Regions from separate parts of the Blautia sp. OF03-13 genome, predicted to be linked through region 2. Evidence: riboswitches for the same ligand, from Rfam matches in the RefSeq annotation. Region 2 holds a riboswitch; the other holds the start of a gene.

Region 1 (9,288 bases), on a different contig from region 2:
TCTTTTATTATACAGGAAAGAAAGCAAAGAGCACAGAAAAATTTAGAAAAAAAGGAAATCTGGAAATCATGTTGTCCATTTTTCAGCGGAGTGATAAGATAAAGTTCAGAAAACGCAAGCAGTACGGTCAGAGGAGGAGTTTATTATGAGTACAATTACTGTCAGAGATGCAAAAATAGAGGATGCCGCACGCATTCTGGAGATTTATGCTTATTATGTAGAATACACCGTCATTTCTTTCGAGTGGGACGTGCCGTCTCTGGAAGAATTTGAGAACCGCATGCGTGATATCATGAAAAAATATCCATACCTCGTCATCGAGCAGGATGGAAAAATCGAAGGTTATGCATACGCACATGCCTTTGTCGGCCGCGCCGCATACGACTGGTCGAGCGAGCTGACCATTTATCTCGATCCCAATGCAAGAAAAGGAGGTCTTGGCCGGAGACTGTATGAAGAGCTGGCGGACCGCCTGAAAAAATGGGCATTCTGAACCTCTACGCCTGCATCGGCTATCCGCAGGTCGAGGATGAATATCTGACGAAAAACAGCGCCGAGTTCCATGCGCATCTCGGATTCGAACTCGTGGGAACCTTCCACAACTGCGGCTACAAATTCGACCGCTGGTACGATATGGTCTGGATGGAAAAAATCATCGGCGAGCCGCACGCGGGACAGCCGGCAGTAAAGCCGTACAGCGAGGTTAAAGAATGAGTACGATAACGACGTATACAAGAAAACACTTCGATCCCGTACATCCTGATCCGGGGCTGCTCTGTGTGGAAGATTTTGCGCATGCGCTGCCGATGATCTGCCGCGGAAACGGCCATGTGACGACGTTTTGGTCAGTGGGAGAGCACTGCATCTGCTGTGCGAAAGAGGCTGCCGCGCGCGGCTATTCCCGGCGGCTGGTGCTGGCGTGTCTTCTGCATGACGCAAGCGAGTGCTACATGTCGGACGTGCCGCGGCCATTAAAGCAGGAGATGCCGCGGTACCGCGAGATTGAGGACCATCTGCTTTCGGTGATTTATGAGAAATATCTTGGCAGTGATCTGAGGGCGGAGGAGCAGCGGATGATGAAACAGATCGACAATGATCTGCTGTGGTACGATTTGACGAATCTGCTGGAGGAGCCGCAGGAGGGGGATGCACCGAAGCTTCACATCACGCTGGACTACGCGGTGCGGCCGTTTGATGCAGTGGAGAAAGAATATCTGGAATTATTTGAACAGTATCAGTATCGGGAGACGGGCGATGAGAGAAGATAAAAACGAGAACCGCTGGGACAGATTGCTTCAGATCCACACAATGGGGCGGGACGACAGCCGGTCGGATCTGTACCGGTATCCGTATGAGCCGACCCCATACTGCGTGCTGGAACGGATGGCAAACACAGGGATGATCCGAAAGGGAAATACGCTGCTCGATTACGGATGCGGAAAGGGCCGCGTGGATTTCTTCTTATCGGCGCAGACCCGGTGCCGGTCCATCGGTGTGGAGTATGATGACCGGATTTATGCGAAGGCGGTGGAAAATAAAAAAGCGGCGGTCTCCGGCGCGCGGACAGAGTTTGTGCTGGAGAGCGCCGAAAATTTTCCCGTTCCTGCGGAAGTGGACCGGGTGTATTTTTTTAACCCGTTTTCGCTTGAAATCTTAAGAAAAGCGATGACAAGACTGCTGGAATCGTACTACGAAAATCCGCGGGAGATCCAGTTGTTTTTCTATTACCCGTCGGATGCTTATATCTCGTATCTGATGACGGTGCCGGAACTGGAATTTCTCGATGAGATCGACTGTATGGATCTGTTTCCGGGCGGGGACAGCCGGGAGCGGGTTGTGATTTTTACGATTCAGGAATAAAAAGTTTTGTAACAGCAAAAACCGTGTGGAATACAAAAAAGCATGAATTATATTTGAAGAAAGGGCGTTTTTATGAAATATCAGGTAATGCGAATTGAGGAAGACCTTGATTTCGGCTGTGAGGAGCGCGGTGCCGACGAGCCTGTCATGGCAGTTGTTGTTTTGAAAGATGAAAACGGAACAGAATCGCGCATCCGCCAGGAGGATCAGATGCTGTATGACTGGAACATCGAGGAGGGCGACACCGTTATTCTGAATGAAAACGGCGAATTGCGAAAAGTACTCTCCGGTGATTGGACGCAGAATTGCAATTCGAAAAATGTAGATACGACAAAATTCGTCAACATGATGCAGGCCGTCAAAGCCGGAAAACAGATTGACTGGATCTGTCCGTTCTGCAGCGGAACAGTAGAACGACTGGAGCAGGAAGGCGGAAAAACCGTGATCGGATGCACATCGTGCGATATGCGGATTCAAATAGAAAATTAAACGATTTCGGCCTTTAAGGCCGAAAGAGAAAGGAAACACAAATGGTAAAACCAATTATGAGAGACGTTCTCTTCCTCGGACAGAAATCCATCCCGGCGACAGAGGAAGATCTGCAGGTGGGAAGAGATCTGCAGGACACACTGGCAGCAAACCGCGAGGCATGCGTCGGCATGGCGGCAAATATGATCGGCGTGAAAAAACGCATCATCATCGTAAACGCCGGATTCCGCGACATCATCATGTTCAACCCGGTGATCGTCCGCAAAAGCGGCCCCTACGAAACAGAAGAAGGCTGCCTTTCCCTGCCAGGCGTGCGGAAAACAAAGCGGTACCAGAACATCGAAATCGAATACTACGACTGGAACTGGAAAAAACAACGCCAGAAATTCACCGGCTGGCCAGCCCAGATCTGCCAGCATGAGATGGATCATCTGGAAGGGATACTTATTTAGATCCTACAGCAGACAGGAGGACAGTATGACAGACAGAGAATGAATGGTAAAAGGAATCATTTACAACCCGAATGTGGAAGAGCTGGCCAAAGAGCAGTCCGGCTATATGGAGCGTCTGTGGAAGTTCAACCAGCTGAAGCCGTCAGAGGGAGACAAGAAAGTCAAATAAATCAGGACAAATTTCGAAAATATAAAATTTTTGTAAAATAATGTCGAAAAAACGATTGACAAGTAGCGAAAAGAAACATATGATAATACCTGTCAATATACATATTCGGCAATAGAGGCGCGAAGGCTAAGAGTAGCTGTCCTGAGACAACGGGGTCTGGGACGGGCAGGGAAAGGAGCATTCGCCGAAACGGGGCAGTTCCCGAAAAACTGTCTGCGTTGGGGTACAGTCGAACAGGCTGTGCACTCTCACCGTACTGGTGGAGGAGCTATTGCTTCATGAACGTAGATTTAATGGAGCAGTGGTGAAGACCGCTGCTCTTTTTATTGTACTGCAGTTGGAACCGTGACAAAAGGTTCCAGGGGTGGAAATCTGTTTGGTTGGAGAACGAAAGACGAAACGGGTGTTACAGGATACGTCTGAAGAAAACTGTTGCCGGAAAAGAAAAAAGGGAGGATTTTGACATGATAGCATTTCTTAACTGGCTGGACGGTGTCCTTTGGGGCGTGCCGCTGATCGCGCTGATGATTCTGACCGGTCTGTACTTTACCGTTCGTTCTGGATTTTTCCAGTTCCGTCACTTTGGCTGGATTATGAAGAGAACCGGCGGAAAACTGTTCCAGAAAGAAGACAAAGCAAGTGAAGGAAAGGGTATGCTTTCCTCGTTTGAGGCGATTTCGACCGCTATCGGCGGTACCGTAGGATTCGGTAATATCGCCGGTGTTGCAACTGCAGTTGCAGCAGGCGGCCCGGGAGCCATTATGTGGATGTGGCTTTCGTCTCTGCTTGGTATGATATTAAAACAGGTTGAGGTTACCCTCGGCTGCTACTACCGTCACACCAACGAAAAAGGTGAGTACTACGGCGGTCCGACTTACTACATGGAGTGCGGACTTGGCGAGGAGCGCCACTGGGGCAAGCTGTGGCTGATCCCGGCGCTCATCTTCGGCATCGGTATTTTCTCCACCTTCTTCGTAACCTCTTCCAACCTGACCGCATCTCAGGTCGTAGCCGGTGCGTTCGGTATTGAGAATATCAATCTTGGAAGCTTCAAAGTAGAAGGCGTTATCGTGATGGGCGTTCTGCTCTGCATTCTGACCTATGTCGTTACAAGCGGCGGTACGAAGAAAATCGCAAGTCTGTTCAGCAAGCTCGTTCCATTTATGAGCGTTCTTTATATCTTGATGGGAATTGGCATGATCATCATCAACATCAACCGCGTTCCTGGCGTATTTGCAGCCATCGTAACAAACGCATTTACCGGAACAGCAGCGATCGGCGGTTTTGCCGGCTGCGCAGTCAGCGAGATTATCCGTGTGGGTATGGCGCGTTCCGTATACTCCAATGAGGCTGGATGGGGTACTTCTCCAATGATCCATGCTTCCGCAAAAACACCGCATCCGGTAGAGCAGGGTCTGTGGGGATCTTTCGAGGTATTCTTTGATACCATGGTTATCTGTACGATCACCGCACTTTCCGTTATCTTAAGCGGAAACTGGACCGACGGAACGAACGGCGGAACACTTGCTTTAAGTGCATTTGCAAGCGGATTCGGCAAATTTGGAAGCATCCTTCTGGCAGTCATCATGGTCATTTTCACTGTAACGACTTCCGGCGGATGGTTCACCTACTATCTGGCAATTCTGGAGCATCTGTATAAAAAAGAAGGCAAGATGAAAGATATCGTCATGAAAATCTTCTACGCAGTCCGCGCTCTGCCGGGCGTACTGTGGACGATCTATCTGGTAAAGACCAACAACCAGGGCTTTATCTGGACTGTCGTTGATATCACATCTGCGATCCCGACCTTCGTCAACGTAGCAGTGATCCTGATTCTCTCGAACCAGTATTTCAAACTGCTGAAAGACTACAAAGCAAGAAACTTCGGCCAGGGCACGGTAGACAAGAACGCCTGCCTGTTCTACGAAGAGAAAACGAAATAAAAAATATTCAAAAGCGAATCCAGACACGCAAGAGAATAGCGTGTCTGAATTTGTATATTGCGCAAATGGGCAGAAAAGAATAGAATCAAATTTAGATGACAGTAGGAGGATAATGATATGAAAACAATTTACAAAAACGGAGCTGTCTACACCGGAAAACTGCCGCTTGTCGAAGCGTTTGCAGTAGAAGACGGCAAATTTGTTTTCGCCGGAAGCAGCGCAGAGGCAGATGCCCTTGCAGCAGCCGGCGACAAAGTTGTAGACCTCGGCGGAAAATTCGTCTGCAGCGGTTTTAACGACAGCCATATGCACCTTTTAAATTACGGAAGCTCCCTGCTGAAAGCGCAGCTTGCCGCACATACCGAAAGCCTGGAAGATATGCTCGCCTGCCTCGACACCTTCCAGAAAGAGCATCCGCGAAAAGACGGCGCATGGCTGATGGGCCGCGGCTGGAATCAGGATTACTTCACGGACGTGGACCGCATGCCGAACCGCTACGATCTTGACCGCGTATCAACTGAAGTTCCGATCTGCGCGACGAGAGCGTGCGGCCACTGCCTCGTAGTCAACAGCAAAGCACTGGAACTCCTCGGCGTCACCGCAGATACCCCGCAGCCGGAGGGCGGAGAGATCGGTATGGAAAACGGTGAGCCGGACGGAAGATTCTTCGACAATGCAATGGAACCGGTTTACGACAGCATTCCGGTGCCGAGCAAAGAGGAAATCAAAGATATGATCCGCAGCGCCTGCAAAGCCCTGAACAGCTACGGCGTCACCAGCAGCCAGAGTGATGATTACTGCGTTTACCGCGCCGTTCCGTGGCAGACCGTCAACGAAGCATACAAAGAACTCGAGGATTCCGGCGAGCTGACCGTCCGCGTTTACGAGCAGAGCAACTTTACCGATCTGGAATCCTTAAAAGGTTTCGTTGAGGCTGGAAATGTGACCGGCATCGGCACAGACCGCTTTAAAATCGGACCGCTGAAAATGCTCGGCGACGGCGCACTCGGTGCGAGAACAGCATTCCTCAGTCGCCCATACGCAGACGACCCGTCCACCTGCGGAATCCCGGTATTCACCCAGGAAACCATGGATGAGATGATCGGCTACGCCAATGCACACGGCATGCAGGCTGCAGTTCACACGATCGGTGATGCGTGCCTCGACCGCGTGTTAAGTGCCTATGAAAAAGCCCTTGCTGAAAACCCGAGAGAAGATCACCGCCACGGCATCGTGCACTGCCAGATCACAAGAGCCGATCAGCTTGAAAAAATCGCGAAAATGCATCTTCACGTTTACGCACAGAGCATCTTCCTCGATTACGATAACCATATCGTAGAGGAGCGCGTCGGCAAAGAGCTTGCGAGCACAAGCTACAGCTGGAAGACGCTGATGAATAACGGCGTCTCCGTCAGCAACGGAACTGACTGCCCGGTAGAGCTGCCGGATGCCCTCGCCTGCATGCAGTGCGCTGTCACAAGAACAACGCTGCGCGACCATGTCGGCCCGTACCTGCCGGATCAGAAATTCACCGTACAGGAAGCACTCGACAGTTACACGATCCGCAGTGCCGAGGCAAGTTTCGAGGAGAACGTGAAAGGCCAGATCGCAGAAGGCATGATGGCAGACTTCGTCGTACTGGGTCAGAATCCGTTTGAGGTGGATGAGAGCACGATCAAAGACATTCCGGTGTGCCGGACGTATCTTGCTGGTGAACTGGTATATGAAGCATAAAGATATAACTCAAATGAGCGATAAATGTCAAATGAAAATTCATACAATGAAGGGAAAAACGTGAAATAAGATAACCTGGAAATAGTATGGAATAAAGGCAGAAACAGAGGAGAACCTCCTGCGGCGATAAACGGTCGCAGGAGGTTCTTTTTTTGATCCTGATAGGACCATACGGTCGTAAAAGAATCGAACAAATGGTTGCATAAAAGGGCGGGAATGTGCTATGATAAAGGAAATTTTACGAAAGGAAAAAACAGACAAATGCTTGGAAGAACACATTTTTTTATTGGAACAGCAGCGGCACTTGCTGTTTTACAGCCGCAGACGGTTCCCGCGCTTGTGGCCGGTGCCGGGGCTGCCGCGATCGGCGGTTTGATCAGTGACATTGATGTCGGCACTTCACAGGCGCACCGCGATGCCGATAAGATTATTACGGCAACAGTTGCAGTTGCGGTGCTCACAATTCTTGCGGAGTATAAACTGAATCTTGGAATTTACCGCCGCCTCACAAGCGACAGCAGCGTGCTGCGTCTCCTCACCGGAACGGCAGCATTTTTGCTGATCTGCGCCTATGGGAAACAGCAGCCGCACCGCTCCTTCATGCATTCATTTGCGGCGCTGGCATTGCTGACGGCGTGCGTGGACATCATCTACCCGGATGCGTCCGCTTATTTTGCCGTGGGCTTTCTGTCCCATCTGGTGCTCGATTTTTTCAACCGGAAACCGGAAAAGCTGTTCTGGCCCTGGAAGAAGGGATTCTGCCTCGGATTCTGCTCAGCACGGGGACTTGTGAACCGCGCACTGCTCGGGTGCGGCATGGTATCTCTTGCTGTAGTACTGGTGCTCTCGGCGCCTGCAGGGCGGCTGATGGCTAAAATCATGCGGGCAATTTACGGATGAGATGGGATTGACAAAAAGATAACAAGACAAAAGAAGAAAAAGCAGGAATTTTTCGGTGTTAAAGTTAATATTTTATACATTTTATAGTAGGATTTTTGATTAAAATGATGTAAAATAGAAAACAGAAATCCGGCGTCCGTAATTGTTTTTGAAATGAACGAACAGGGAACCGCCGGCCCGTTACCGCAGCCGATTGCGGAGCGCAGCGCAACCGACCACAGAGATTAGAGCACAACAGGCAATACAGGAGTTAGTATGAACGAAGAAATGAAAAACCAAACAGAACAGTTACCGCTTTTAAAAGTACACATGATGGGAAGTTTTTTCCTGGAGTACGGCGACCAGCCGATTTCCTTCCGGAAAACAATGGCAACAAAATCGATGAGACTTCTGCAGATTTTCCTCTATAACAAGGACAATGGAATTTCCAGAGGAAGACTGTTGGAGAGCACATACGGAAGAGAAGATGTGGCGGACGCGGCAAACAGCCTGCGTGTCGGCGTACATCGCCTGAAAAGAAGCCTTGTCGAGGCAGGACTTCCGCAGTTTGAGTACATTTATACACAGAAAGGCGTTTACCACTGGACCAGCCCGATGCCGGTCGAGGTAGATGCGATTGATATCAAAAATAAGATCCTGGAAGCAGGAAAAGAGACGGACGAGAAAGCGCGCATGGATCAGATGATCGAAGCACTGGAGCTGTACACCGGAGAGTTCCTTGCAGATTTCGGCGAGGAAGAGTGGGTACAGGCGGAGCGCGCGCAGCTGAAAAAAGTATATTCCGATGCACTGAAAGAAGTAAGTGAGTATCTTCTGAAAAACGAGGAGTTCGATGAGCTGCAGAAACTGACTTCTGTTGCTTCCGAACTGTATCCGTTCGACGAGTGGCAGGCAGTCCAGATGCAGGCGCTGATCGGCCTGGAGAGATACAAAGAGGCCATGAAACTGTACGAGCAGACCTCGAAACATTACTTTGAAGAGCTTGGCGTTACACCGAGCGAGAAACTGGTGGAGCAGTACCGCTATCTGGGAAGCCGCATGGGCAGCAGACACCGCGTGATCGAAGAGGTACAGGCAGATCTTCAGGAGAGCCCGGGAGAAAAGGGCGGAGCATTCTTCTGTTCCCTCGCCGGATTCCGTGACTGCTACCGACTTGTTTACCGTATGTCCGAGCTGAACGGACAGATGCCGTGGCTGATGCTGTGCACCATTACAGACGGAAAAGGTTACCCGGCAAAAGGCGGTCCGCGCCTTGACCGTATGTCCGAAAAGCTGCTTGAGGTAATGAAACGCAGCCTGCGTCATTCCGATTTCTTTGCAAAATACAGCCCGTCCCAGTATGTGATTCTGCTGCAGGGCGGCAGCCAGAGAGGATGCGAACTCGTCTACAAGAGAATCAGCGAGCGCTTCTCCGAGGAGAAAAAAGGCTGGGCAAAGAATCTGAAATACAGTGCACTGCCGGCAATTCAGACCGAAAAAGAGCTTGAGTTCTTAGAAGGAGACGATGTTTTATGATTCGCGTACAGCTGCCTGGAAGATTCCGCATGTACGATGAAACACGCTGCCTCAACGAGGAAGCGATTCATTCCCCGATGATCACAAAGCTGCTGGTTTATATGATCTGCAACAAAAACCATATCGTAACACTGGAACAGTTAACCGAAGCACTCTGGACGGATGAGAAGAGTGAAAATCCGTACGGAGCACTGAAAAATATGATGTACCGTCTGCGCGGAACGCT
Region 2 (9,288 bases):
TCCGACAGTAAAGATATTCGAAACTCTCTGCCTTTGATCTTATCACAACATGCTTTTTCTGTCAGCAGGTTTTTCGGAATCAGATGGGATACTTATTGACCAGCTTCTTAAATTCCGCCACAGACACTGCCATACAGTCGGCGGCATCCTGAATGCTGATCGTTCCTTTTTTTAATAAATTTGATAACACCTCAAGTTTGCCTTTTTCAATGCCTTCCGTTTTGCTGTCTTCCATCATTTCATCAATTGCCTGGCTTATATTTTTATAAATTGCGTTCCTTCTCACCATTTGATAAAATCAAGACAGTATCTCGCATTTTATGATTTTGACATAGAAAGGAAAACACATGAAATTAGCAGTAATCAGTGATCTTCATGGGAATTATTATGCACTCTCGGAGGTGATGGAGTTTCTTCGCAGGCAGCAAATTGACGGTATCATCGGGCTGGGAGATTTTGTGACGGATGGGCCGTTTCCGCAGAGGATGATGGGGGTGCTCCGCGAAATGCAGGAGGAGTTTCCGTGCTATCTGGTGCGCGGCAACCGGGAGGAATATCTGCTTGAGAATCTCTGGCAGCCGCAGAACTGGAAGGCGGGTTCTTCGACGAGCGGGCTTCTGGATTACACGTTTCGGAATCTTACCGATCAGGATCTAAAATTTTTTGAGCAGCTGCCGACAGACGGTGTTCTGATTGGAAAAATGGATGGAGCCGGGAAACTGGTTCCCGTTTTTGTACCGCAGGAAGAAGTTACACCGGACACCTGCCGTGAATCCCTTTTCCCGGCACTTCGGCTCTGCCACGGCGCACCTGGTGAAATCCGAGGGAATTTCGGGCTGCATCCGGAGCTCCTGCTTTCTCATCTGGAAAATCTCGATGCCTCCATCCTGCTTGGCGGCCACAGCCACAAGCAGGAACAGAAAGAATACGCAGGAAAAACGTATCTGAATCCAGGATCCCTTGGGCTTGCGCTTGATGATGTCGGCGGCCATGCGCACTTCGCAATTCTGACGTTGGAAAACAGCACATGGCAGATCGAATGTTTTCAGATCCCCTATGATCTCGAGGGCTATCTCGCCGAGTTCGACCGTGCCGAACTGGAAACCCACGGCAGTGTCCTTGCCCGCTCCTTAAAGCGGACGCTGACCTGCGGTATCAATTACTTTTATCTCACGGTAAAACGGGTGCGGGAACTTGCGGATGCACTGGCGCTGACTGATCTTGACGAAGAGATCTGGGAAAAAGCGGAACGGGAACTGAAATAGATTTTTTGACAGAGGAACGTATTCCTATTACGCTGCATAAGTGAAAAAACTCATTGGCTAAAACAGAAAAGCAGCTCAAAAGAAGGCAGGCTGTGCAACTGCACACAGCCTGCCTTCTTTTTTATCTTTTCTATTTCCTGCTTCTGCCTTACTTCGCAGCAATCACATCCTGCATATCATACATACCGGCTGGCTTTCCAGCCAGGAATTTTGCGGCCTCTACAGCACCTTTTCCAAAAACCCCCTTGGAATATGCTCTGTGGGACAGGGTAACAACCTCGTCCGGGCCTGCGAAGATGACGTCGTGGTCGCCGACGATGGTGCCGCCGCGTACAGCAGAGATTCCGATTTCTTTCGGGTCACGCTGCTCGTGGCGCTGGCTTCTGTCGTATACGTAGTGGTACTGGTTGTCCATTGCCGCGTTCAGGCTGTCTGCCAGGGCGATGGCGGTTCCGCTTGGAGCGTCGCATTTCAGTTTGTGGTGTTTCTCCACGATCTCCATATCAAAGCCTGCTTCGGCAAGCACTTTTGCAGCTGCCTGTACCAGTTTCATCAGCGTATTCACACCAAGGGACATATTTGCAGAGCGGAGAACCGGGATTTCTTTGCTGGTCTCCTGCACTTTTTTGAGCTGATCCTCGGTGAGGCCTGTGGTGCAGAGGACGAGTGGAAGTTTTTTCTCCTTGCAGGCATCGAGCAGTGCGTCGGCTGCCTTGTAGGAAGAAAAGTCAACGACTACGTCTGCCGGAACATCGCATTCTGCCAGGCTTTTGAATACCGGGTAATCGTTCTGGCCGTTGTCGTTCATATCGATTCCGGCTATGATTTCTGCATTTGCATCTTCTTTTACCAGGCCGGTGATGACCTGTCCCATATGGCCGTTGCAGCCATGCATAATAATTTTAACCATTGTCTTTTTCCTTCTTTACTTCGTGTATTCTTAACTTAAGCCAGTTTGATTCCAAAATCTTTCATAGCCTTTGCCAGGCGCTCCTGGTTCTGCGGCTCCATCTCGGTCAGCGGCAGACGAAGCGGTCCAACCTCTTTGCCCATCAGGTTCAGCGCTGCTTTTACCGGAATCGGGTTTACTTCGCAGAACAGCGCATCGATGAGCGGCAGTGCTCTCAGCTGGATTTCTCTGGATCCGGCCACATCGCCGTCGAGGAATTTCTGTACCATGTCGTGGGTCTTGCGCGGTGCTACATTGGAAAGAACGGAGATTACACCGCTTCCGCCAAGGGAAAGGATCGGCACAACCTGATCGTCGTTTCCGGAGTACAGATCGATCTTTCCATCGGTCAGCTGCATAATTTTTGCGACCTGGGAAATGTTTCCGGAAGCCTCTTTGACTGCAACGATATTCTCAACGTTGTTGAACAGATAGGCGATCGTTTCCGGTGCAATGTTTACGCCGGTTCTGCCCTGAATGTTGTAAAGGATGACCGGCACTTTGACGCTGTCTGCGATTGCGGTAAAGTGTGCAATCAGGCCCTTCTGTGTTGCTTTATTGTAATACGGAGAAACGAGAAGAAGTCCGTCCACGCCGTATTTTTCTGCTTCCTGAGACAGATAAATTGCTGTCTCCGTGCTGTTGGAGCCGGTTCCTGCAATTACCGGGATTCTGTGATTTACTTTTTCCACGGTATATTTGATGGCATCCAGATGCTCCTCATGGGACAGGGTCGAAGCCTCACCGGTGGTTCCGCAGATAACGATGGCGTCGGTTCCGCCGGCGATCTGCTCCTCAATCAGTTCTCCGAGTTTTTCGTAATTCACTTCCTGTGTTTCGGTCATCGGTGTGATCATTGCAACAGCTGCACCTTTAAAAATAGACATTCTCTTTTCCTCCTGTATGTTGTGTCAGATAAAACCATAAGAAATCAGTCGCCGGAGCTTATCTCTCACGGAAAATTTCACTTTCCGTTTAAAAAAGAGGCGCCTCATCCCCGATAAGATCGCCTCCAAATTCACACATACGCAGTATCTATGATCAGATAGCTCTCCATCTCTCGATGACAGTCGCAGATTTTTTCAACCTGCGCCCAGGAGCATACCGGTTCAGCGCCGGATGTCCTTCGGCATTCTTCCCTTTTCCTCTTCTTCTTTTGCTGCTGAGGCATCCGAAAAGGTACTCTTGAAGTAATGCGACCTCTATCCACTTCAGTTCTGCTCTTACTATAGCATCATTAAATTTTCTTGTCAACAGCGGATCGCGCTTTAACTCTCACTGTATTCCAGCTTGCTCACCGAAACCTCATATGCGGTCCGCTTTTCCATTTCCGTCTCGCTCAGCCGCTTCATATATTCCCGGCTCTGGATCCGTCCCCAGATGAGAACGTGGCCGCCCACGGCAAACGCAGAGGCATACCGCGCATTCCGTCCCCAGCAGATGCACGGGATATAATCTGATTTTCCATACGGACGGTTGACCGCAATCAGAAGGTCGGCGATCTCTCTTCCCAGAGGTGTTTTCCGGTAGACCGGCGGTTTACATATGTATCCATCGAGGTAAATCTGGTTGGATTTGACGGAATCGTCCTCTTCCTCCACGAAGCTTAGTTCCCGCGCAAATACGGAGAGTACCAGACGGTTCTTCTTCTCCTCGTGGCGGTTGTAGGACCGGAACTGACCACTGATGCAGATCCACTCACCCTGGTAATCCTGTGATACGTCCACCAGCCGCTCGGAGACCATCACCGGAATGATGTCCTGCGATTCACTCAACCGCTTGACCATCACATTGACGAGGTAAAAGCCCTCTCCGAATACCTGATGGCTGAATGTAAACGGGGAGACAATCTCTCCCATGATAACCACCTGATTGTTTTCAATCATCTTGTCTGCCATAATGAAAATCCCCTTCCTTTGTCTTTTCTTTCTGAATATTGATTTCTGATCGGTACTTTGCTGATCTATAATCCTAATGTATGAACCACTTTTCTTTTTCAGAACCACTTTTTTCCAGATTTTTTTATTTCTATTCAAATCAGCATTCTGCCCAATTTTTTGTATATGTTTCTGTAAAAACCGCACCACATGCTTCGTATTTTCTACCATTGCAATACAAAAAATGTCACATCTTCCCTGTTTTTTTTCTCTGTTCTGTGCTATAATAGTTTAGATAGGCAGGCATCCAGCAGAGACAAAACGGCAAGGCACCTGCCTTTGTGCTGTGATAAACATTCCCGGCCGGCTTGAAATTTTGAAAAATTGAACCCGGCAGGGTCAACCCATAGGAAGAGGAATGAAGAAATGAAAACAACGAGAGAAGATGTAAGAAACGTTGCCATCATCGCCCATGTCGATCATGGTAAAACTACACTGGTAGACGAGCTTCTGAAACAGAGCGGCGTTTTCCGTGCCAATCAGGAGGTTCAGGAACGTGTCATGGACTCGAACGATATCGAGCGTGAGCGTGGAATCACCATTCTTTCCAAAAATACAGCAGTTTACTACAAAGGAACGAAAATCAACATCATCGACACCCCAGGCCATGCGGACTTCGGCGGCGAGGTTGAGCGAGTTCTGAAAATGGTAGACGGCGTTATTCTGGTTGTAGACGCATTCGAGGGCGCTATGCCGCAGACCAAATTCGTGCTGAAAAAAGCACTCGAGCTGGATCTGTCCGTTATCGTCTGCATCAACAAGATCGACCGCCCGGAAGCACGCCCGGATGAAGTTATCGACGAAGTGCTCGAGCTTCTGATGGACCTCGATGCATCTGACGAACAGCTTGACTGTCCGTTTCTGTACGCATCCGCAAAGATGGGTCATGCAGTACTCGATCTGAACGATACCCCGAAGGATATGACTCCTCTGTTCGAGACCATCCTGAAATACATCCCGGCTCCGACCGGCGATCCGGAAGCTGGCACACAGCTTCTGATCAGTACCATCGACTACAACGAATACGTTGGACGTATCGGTGTCGGCAAAGTTGAAAACGGAACGATCCGCGTGAACCAGGACGTTATGCTGGTCAACCACCACGATCTGACCAAGAAGAAAAAAGTAAAGGTCAGCAAACTGTATGAATTTGACGGACTGAAAAAAGTAGAGGTTACTGAGGCAGGCATCGGTTCTATCGTTGCTGTTTCCGGTATCCCGGATATCCACATCGGAGATACTCTCTGCGGCGATCTGGACAACCCGGTTTCCATCCCGTTCCAGAAAATCTCCGAGCCGACTATTTCCATGAACTTCATCGTAAACGACAGCCCGCTGGCCGGTAAAGAAGGTAAATACGTAACTTCCCGCCACCTGCGTGACCGTCTGATGCGTGAGCTGAACACTGACGTTTCTCTCCGCGTCGAGGAGACTGATTCCGCAGACTGCTTCAAGGTTTCCGGCCGTGGTGAGCTGCATCTGTCCGTCCTGATCGAAAACATGCGCCGTGAGGGATATGAGTTCGCAGTAAGTAAGGCAGAAGTTATCTACAAAGAGGACGAGCGCGGACGCAAACTCGAGCCAATGGAAATCGCATACGTTGACGTTCCGGACGAGTTCTCCGGTACTGTCATCCAGCTCCTCAGCGAGCGTAAAGGCGAGCTTCACGGCATGAGCCGCGCAAGCGATGGTTCCACCCGTCTGGAGTTCGAAATCCCGGCACGAGGCCTGATTGGTTTCCGTGGAATCTTCATGACCTCCACCAAAGGAACTGGTATCCTGAACACCGAGTTTGAAGATTACGCACCGTACAAGGGCGACATCGAATACCGCAAACAGGGTTCCCTGATCGCTTTCGAGGCAGGCGAGTCCGTTACCTACGGTCTGTACTCCGCACAGGAGCGCGGTACTCTGTTCATCGGACCTGGCGAGAAGGTTTACGCCGGTATGGTTATCGGACAGAACGGTAAGGCCGAGGATATCGAGCTGAACGTCTGCAAGACGAAACACCTGACCAACACCCGTACTTCTTCCTCCGACGAGGCACTGCGTCTGACTCCGCCGAGAATCCTTTCCCTGGAGCAGGCTCTGGACTTCATCGACAAGGACGAGCTTCTTGAGGTTACTCCGGTTTCCTTACGTATCCGTAAGAAAGAGCTGGATTCCAGACTTCGTAAGAGAGCGGCAATGAAATAAATTTTTATAAAACGACATAAGAACCGCCGGTTCACTCTTGATTTGAGAGTAAACCGGCGGTTCTTTGTCGTTTTTCTATTCTGTTTTCTATTCGTTTGTCGTTCCGCCATGGAAGCCGTAATACGTCTCTCCCGCTGCAAGATCCACGCCGTTTGCCGCTGCAAGAGTATGAATCGTGACAAGCTCATACCCGCGGTTGATCAGCTCCGGCACAATCGTTGCACACGATTCTACGGTCGTCTCGTGGATATCATGCATCAGGATAATGTCTCCCGGGCTTACACTGTCGAGAACGGCGCTGATGTTTGCCTGTACATTTTTTGTCTGCCAGTCCAGGGTATCGACATCCCACATGATGCTCGGGCGGCCGATAGATGCGAGCAGTTCATCGGTGCTGTTTCCATACGGGAAACGGACAACGGATGCGCCCTGGCCGTTGTTGTACTGGGCAATCAGATCATCCGTCATCTGGAACTGGGCGAGGCCGTCGTCGAGGCTCAGTTCTTTCATATTCGGATGAGCATAGGAATGGTTTCCAAGCTCACAGCCGATCGCCGCCATGCGCGGGATCACATCTGCACCGTATTTTTCCACATTGCTGCCGAGCATAAAGAACGTCGCCTGTGCCCCGTACTGCTCCAGCGTATCGAGAAGCGTGCTGGTATAGACGTCTGGGCCGTCATCAAAGGTCAGGGCTACCATCATCGAGCCGTTGCGGTCTGGCTGGTAAACACCCTGGTCATCAAAGTAACAGCCTTTTCCGCCGATCGGTTTCCAGCCGGTCGCCATGTAACCATTGGAATCAAAATGGTACTGGTTTCCGTCGATATCTGCCCAGCCGTTGACGTAGTACGTTGTGGCATCCGTTGCGTACCACCAGCCCGACGAGCTGTACTGCCATCCCGGCGTCTCATTCGGCGGCGTGGTCTCCGCAAGCTTCTTAATTCCCGCATTTCCCGATCCGTCCTCCGCCTCCGGCGCCGTCTCGCTCACCGTCTTTGCGGCTGTGTCATTACTCAGTACAATTCCTTTTTTCGCAAGCTGCGCTCCCGCAAATTTCCAGATAAGCGCAAGAAAAAGAAGGCCGATTACCACACACAGGGAAATCCGTGATACTTTCTGCATCATCTGTCTGCGGCGCATCTGCTTTCTTCTCTGTTTCAATGATTTTCTTTCCATATGATCTGTTTATACTCCATCGTCCCGCCCCTTTGCGGAACTTTCTTCCATCGTAACGCAAACGTTTTTCGACATTTTTCTACTTACTATCATAACGTGATCTGACCTAAGATGCAAGGCACAAATTCTTACATTTTTCCACTTCTGGTAAATTTAAGTTCATGGTTTCTTAACATCTTCATCGCAGCAAAGAAGAGTGACTCTGTTCCCGGAAAATCGGATGCAGAATCACTCTTTTTCGCGTAGTTCTTATTCAATTTCAGCCCGTCTGTTTTCCCAGATCAACGCCCTTCAGGAAGTCACTTCCCATGACCCAGGTTTCCTTCTCCAGCGTTACGGCGGATTCGATTTTCCAGGTGATCGTCTCTGTTTTGGTTTTCCGGAAGAAATGGAGGAAACGGGTTCGTCGCTCGATCGCAGCGGTCACGTTAGTTTCAATCTTCATCTGCTTGGATTCGTTGGTTACGGTTGTGGAGACGCTGCTCACGGTGATACTGGTGATTCCGGTGTTGGTGTCGCTGTTCAGGCAGGCATCGCAGAGCTGCTGGTACTGTTCTTTGGCGTTTTTCTGTACGGCGGTGTCGGCGGAAAATTCGTTTTTGATGGTGCTGAAGGATTTTCCGGCGGCTGCGGCTGTGAATACCTTGTCCAGGGACTCTTCTACACGGTCGGCGATGGTTTTGCCGGTGGAATCGTTGAGTTTTAAATCCGGCAGGAATTCCATGCTGCTGTTGTCCTGCACGAGGATGATCTCGCGGTATGGGTCTTTCTGTTTTTCGGTCAGTTCAATGGTGTGGCCGCCGTGGAAGAGATACGGGATTTTGTAGATGCTGACGTTATCTGCCGTCTCTTTTAAATACTTTTTCCCGACCTGCACGCCGTCCAGATAGAACGAGGCATCCGCCGGGACGGTGATTTCGACATCCGTCACGTAGCTGTCTTTCGGCACAACGTACCACTCTTTGAAGTTCCATTTTACGGTATCCCCGGCGGCGATCTCCAATGTTTCTTCCTGCGAGTCGCTCACGCCTTTTAACGTGTACCGCACAGTATAAATCCTGTTTTCCCCGGTCTCAGGATTCTGTTTTCTGCGCATGAAAAAGCTCTTGATCTCCGGTGTTTCCTGCCCGTCAGTGCCGTCCTGTTTTGCTTTCCAGGTCATTGCATTGACGTAGTTCTTCCGCGACAGAAACGTGCTGTCCGGGAACTGACATACATCGTATGCACTGTTCCAGTCTCCTGCCAGGCATGCTTCCACGTAATTCCGTCCTGCCGCCTGCGGTGCATACAGATACGCGCCCGCCATAAAAAATACGGCGCACAGAATCAGAAACAGACTGAGATTCACGATCAGAATCCGCAGACTCATCGGCAGATCACGAAATTTTGCCGCCCGTATTTTCACAGAAAGCTCCGTCGTTTCTTCTCCATCTTTTTCCTCATGGCGGAATTTTTTTCCTTTTCTTTTCCACTCTTGGAGCATAGTTTTCCTCATCTTTTCCTCTTTATTTGGTAATTATTCAGAGCCATGCGAAATGGAAGAAAAAATTGCGAATCATGCTTGCATGAATGAGCAGTTTTTTCTGGAATTTCATATGGCGACAAGCCACATCGAGATGCAGCGTAAGCGGAATCGAGATGGGGCTCTGAATAATTACCTTGTTTCTTCCACCGAATACGTATGCACCCGGTCGCTCGTCTGGCTGTATGCCTCGCCTTCCGCATAATACTCCTGCGACGTCGTGGAAAAACGCGTAATCGT

Evidence for each region. Region 2 has a riboswitch for lysine ahead of dapA (4-hydroxy-tetrahydrodipicolinate synthase). Riboswitches for the same ligand answer to the same signal wherever they lie in the genome.
Region 1: it holds a riboswitch for lysine, as region 2 does, so the genes downstream of both, DXA55_RS12795 (alanine/glycine:cation symporter family protein) here and dapA (4-hydroxy-tetrahydrodipicolinate synthase) in region 2, are expected to answer to the same signal.

Annotation. Positions count from the first base shown of each region.
Region 1 covers NZ_QTVR01000017.1:45,912-55,199, reverse strand. The annotation lists gene DXA55_RS18900 (GNAT family N-acetyltransferase) at 146-493, shown strand; gene DXA55_RS18895 (GNAT family N-acetyltransferase) at 481-714, shown strand; gene DXA55_RS12820 (hypothetical protein) at 711-1,268, shown strand; gene DXA55_RS12815 (SAM-dependent methyltransferase) at 1,255-1,860, shown strand; gene DXA55_RS17340 (hypothetical protein) at 1,933-2,349, shown strand; gene DXA55_RS12805 (peptide deformylase) at 2,391-2,801, shown strand; gene DXA55_RS12800 (maltose acetyltransferase domain-containing protein) at 2,845-2,970, shown strand; lysine riboswitch at 3,075-3,249, shown strand; gene DXA55_RS12795 (alanine/glycine:cation symporter family protein) at 3,435-4,913, shown strand; gene DXA55_RS12790 (amidohydrolase) at 5,031-6,647, shown strand; gene DXA55_RS12785 (metal-dependent hydrolase) at 6,909-7,547, shown strand; gene DXA55_RS12780 (AfsR/SARP family transcriptional regulator) at 7,803-9,062, shown strand; gene DXA55_RS12775 (helix-turn-helix domain-containing protein) at 9,059-9,288, shown strand, end outside.
Region 2 covers NZ_QTVR01000003.1:100,294-109,581, reverse strand. The annotation lists gene DXA55_RS17005 (hypothetical protein) at 80-238, opposite strand; gene DXA55_RS03035 (metallophosphoesterase family protein) at 348-1,265, shown strand; gene dapB (4-hydroxy-tetrahydrodipicolinate reductase) at 1,414-2,175, opposite strand; gene dapA (4-hydroxy-tetrahydrodipicolinate synthase) at 2,211-3,101, opposite strand; lysine riboswitch at 3,253-3,427, opposite strand; gene DXA55_RS03020 (single-stranded DNA-binding protein) at 3,483-4,112, opposite strand; gene typA (translational GTPase TypA) at 4,518-6,347, shown strand; gene DXA55_RS03010 (polysaccharide deacetylase family protein) at 6,435-7,526, opposite strand; gene DXA55_RS03005 (hypothetical protein) at 7,786-9,021, opposite strand; gene DXA55_RS03000 (hypothetical protein) at 9,181-9,288, opposite strand, start outside.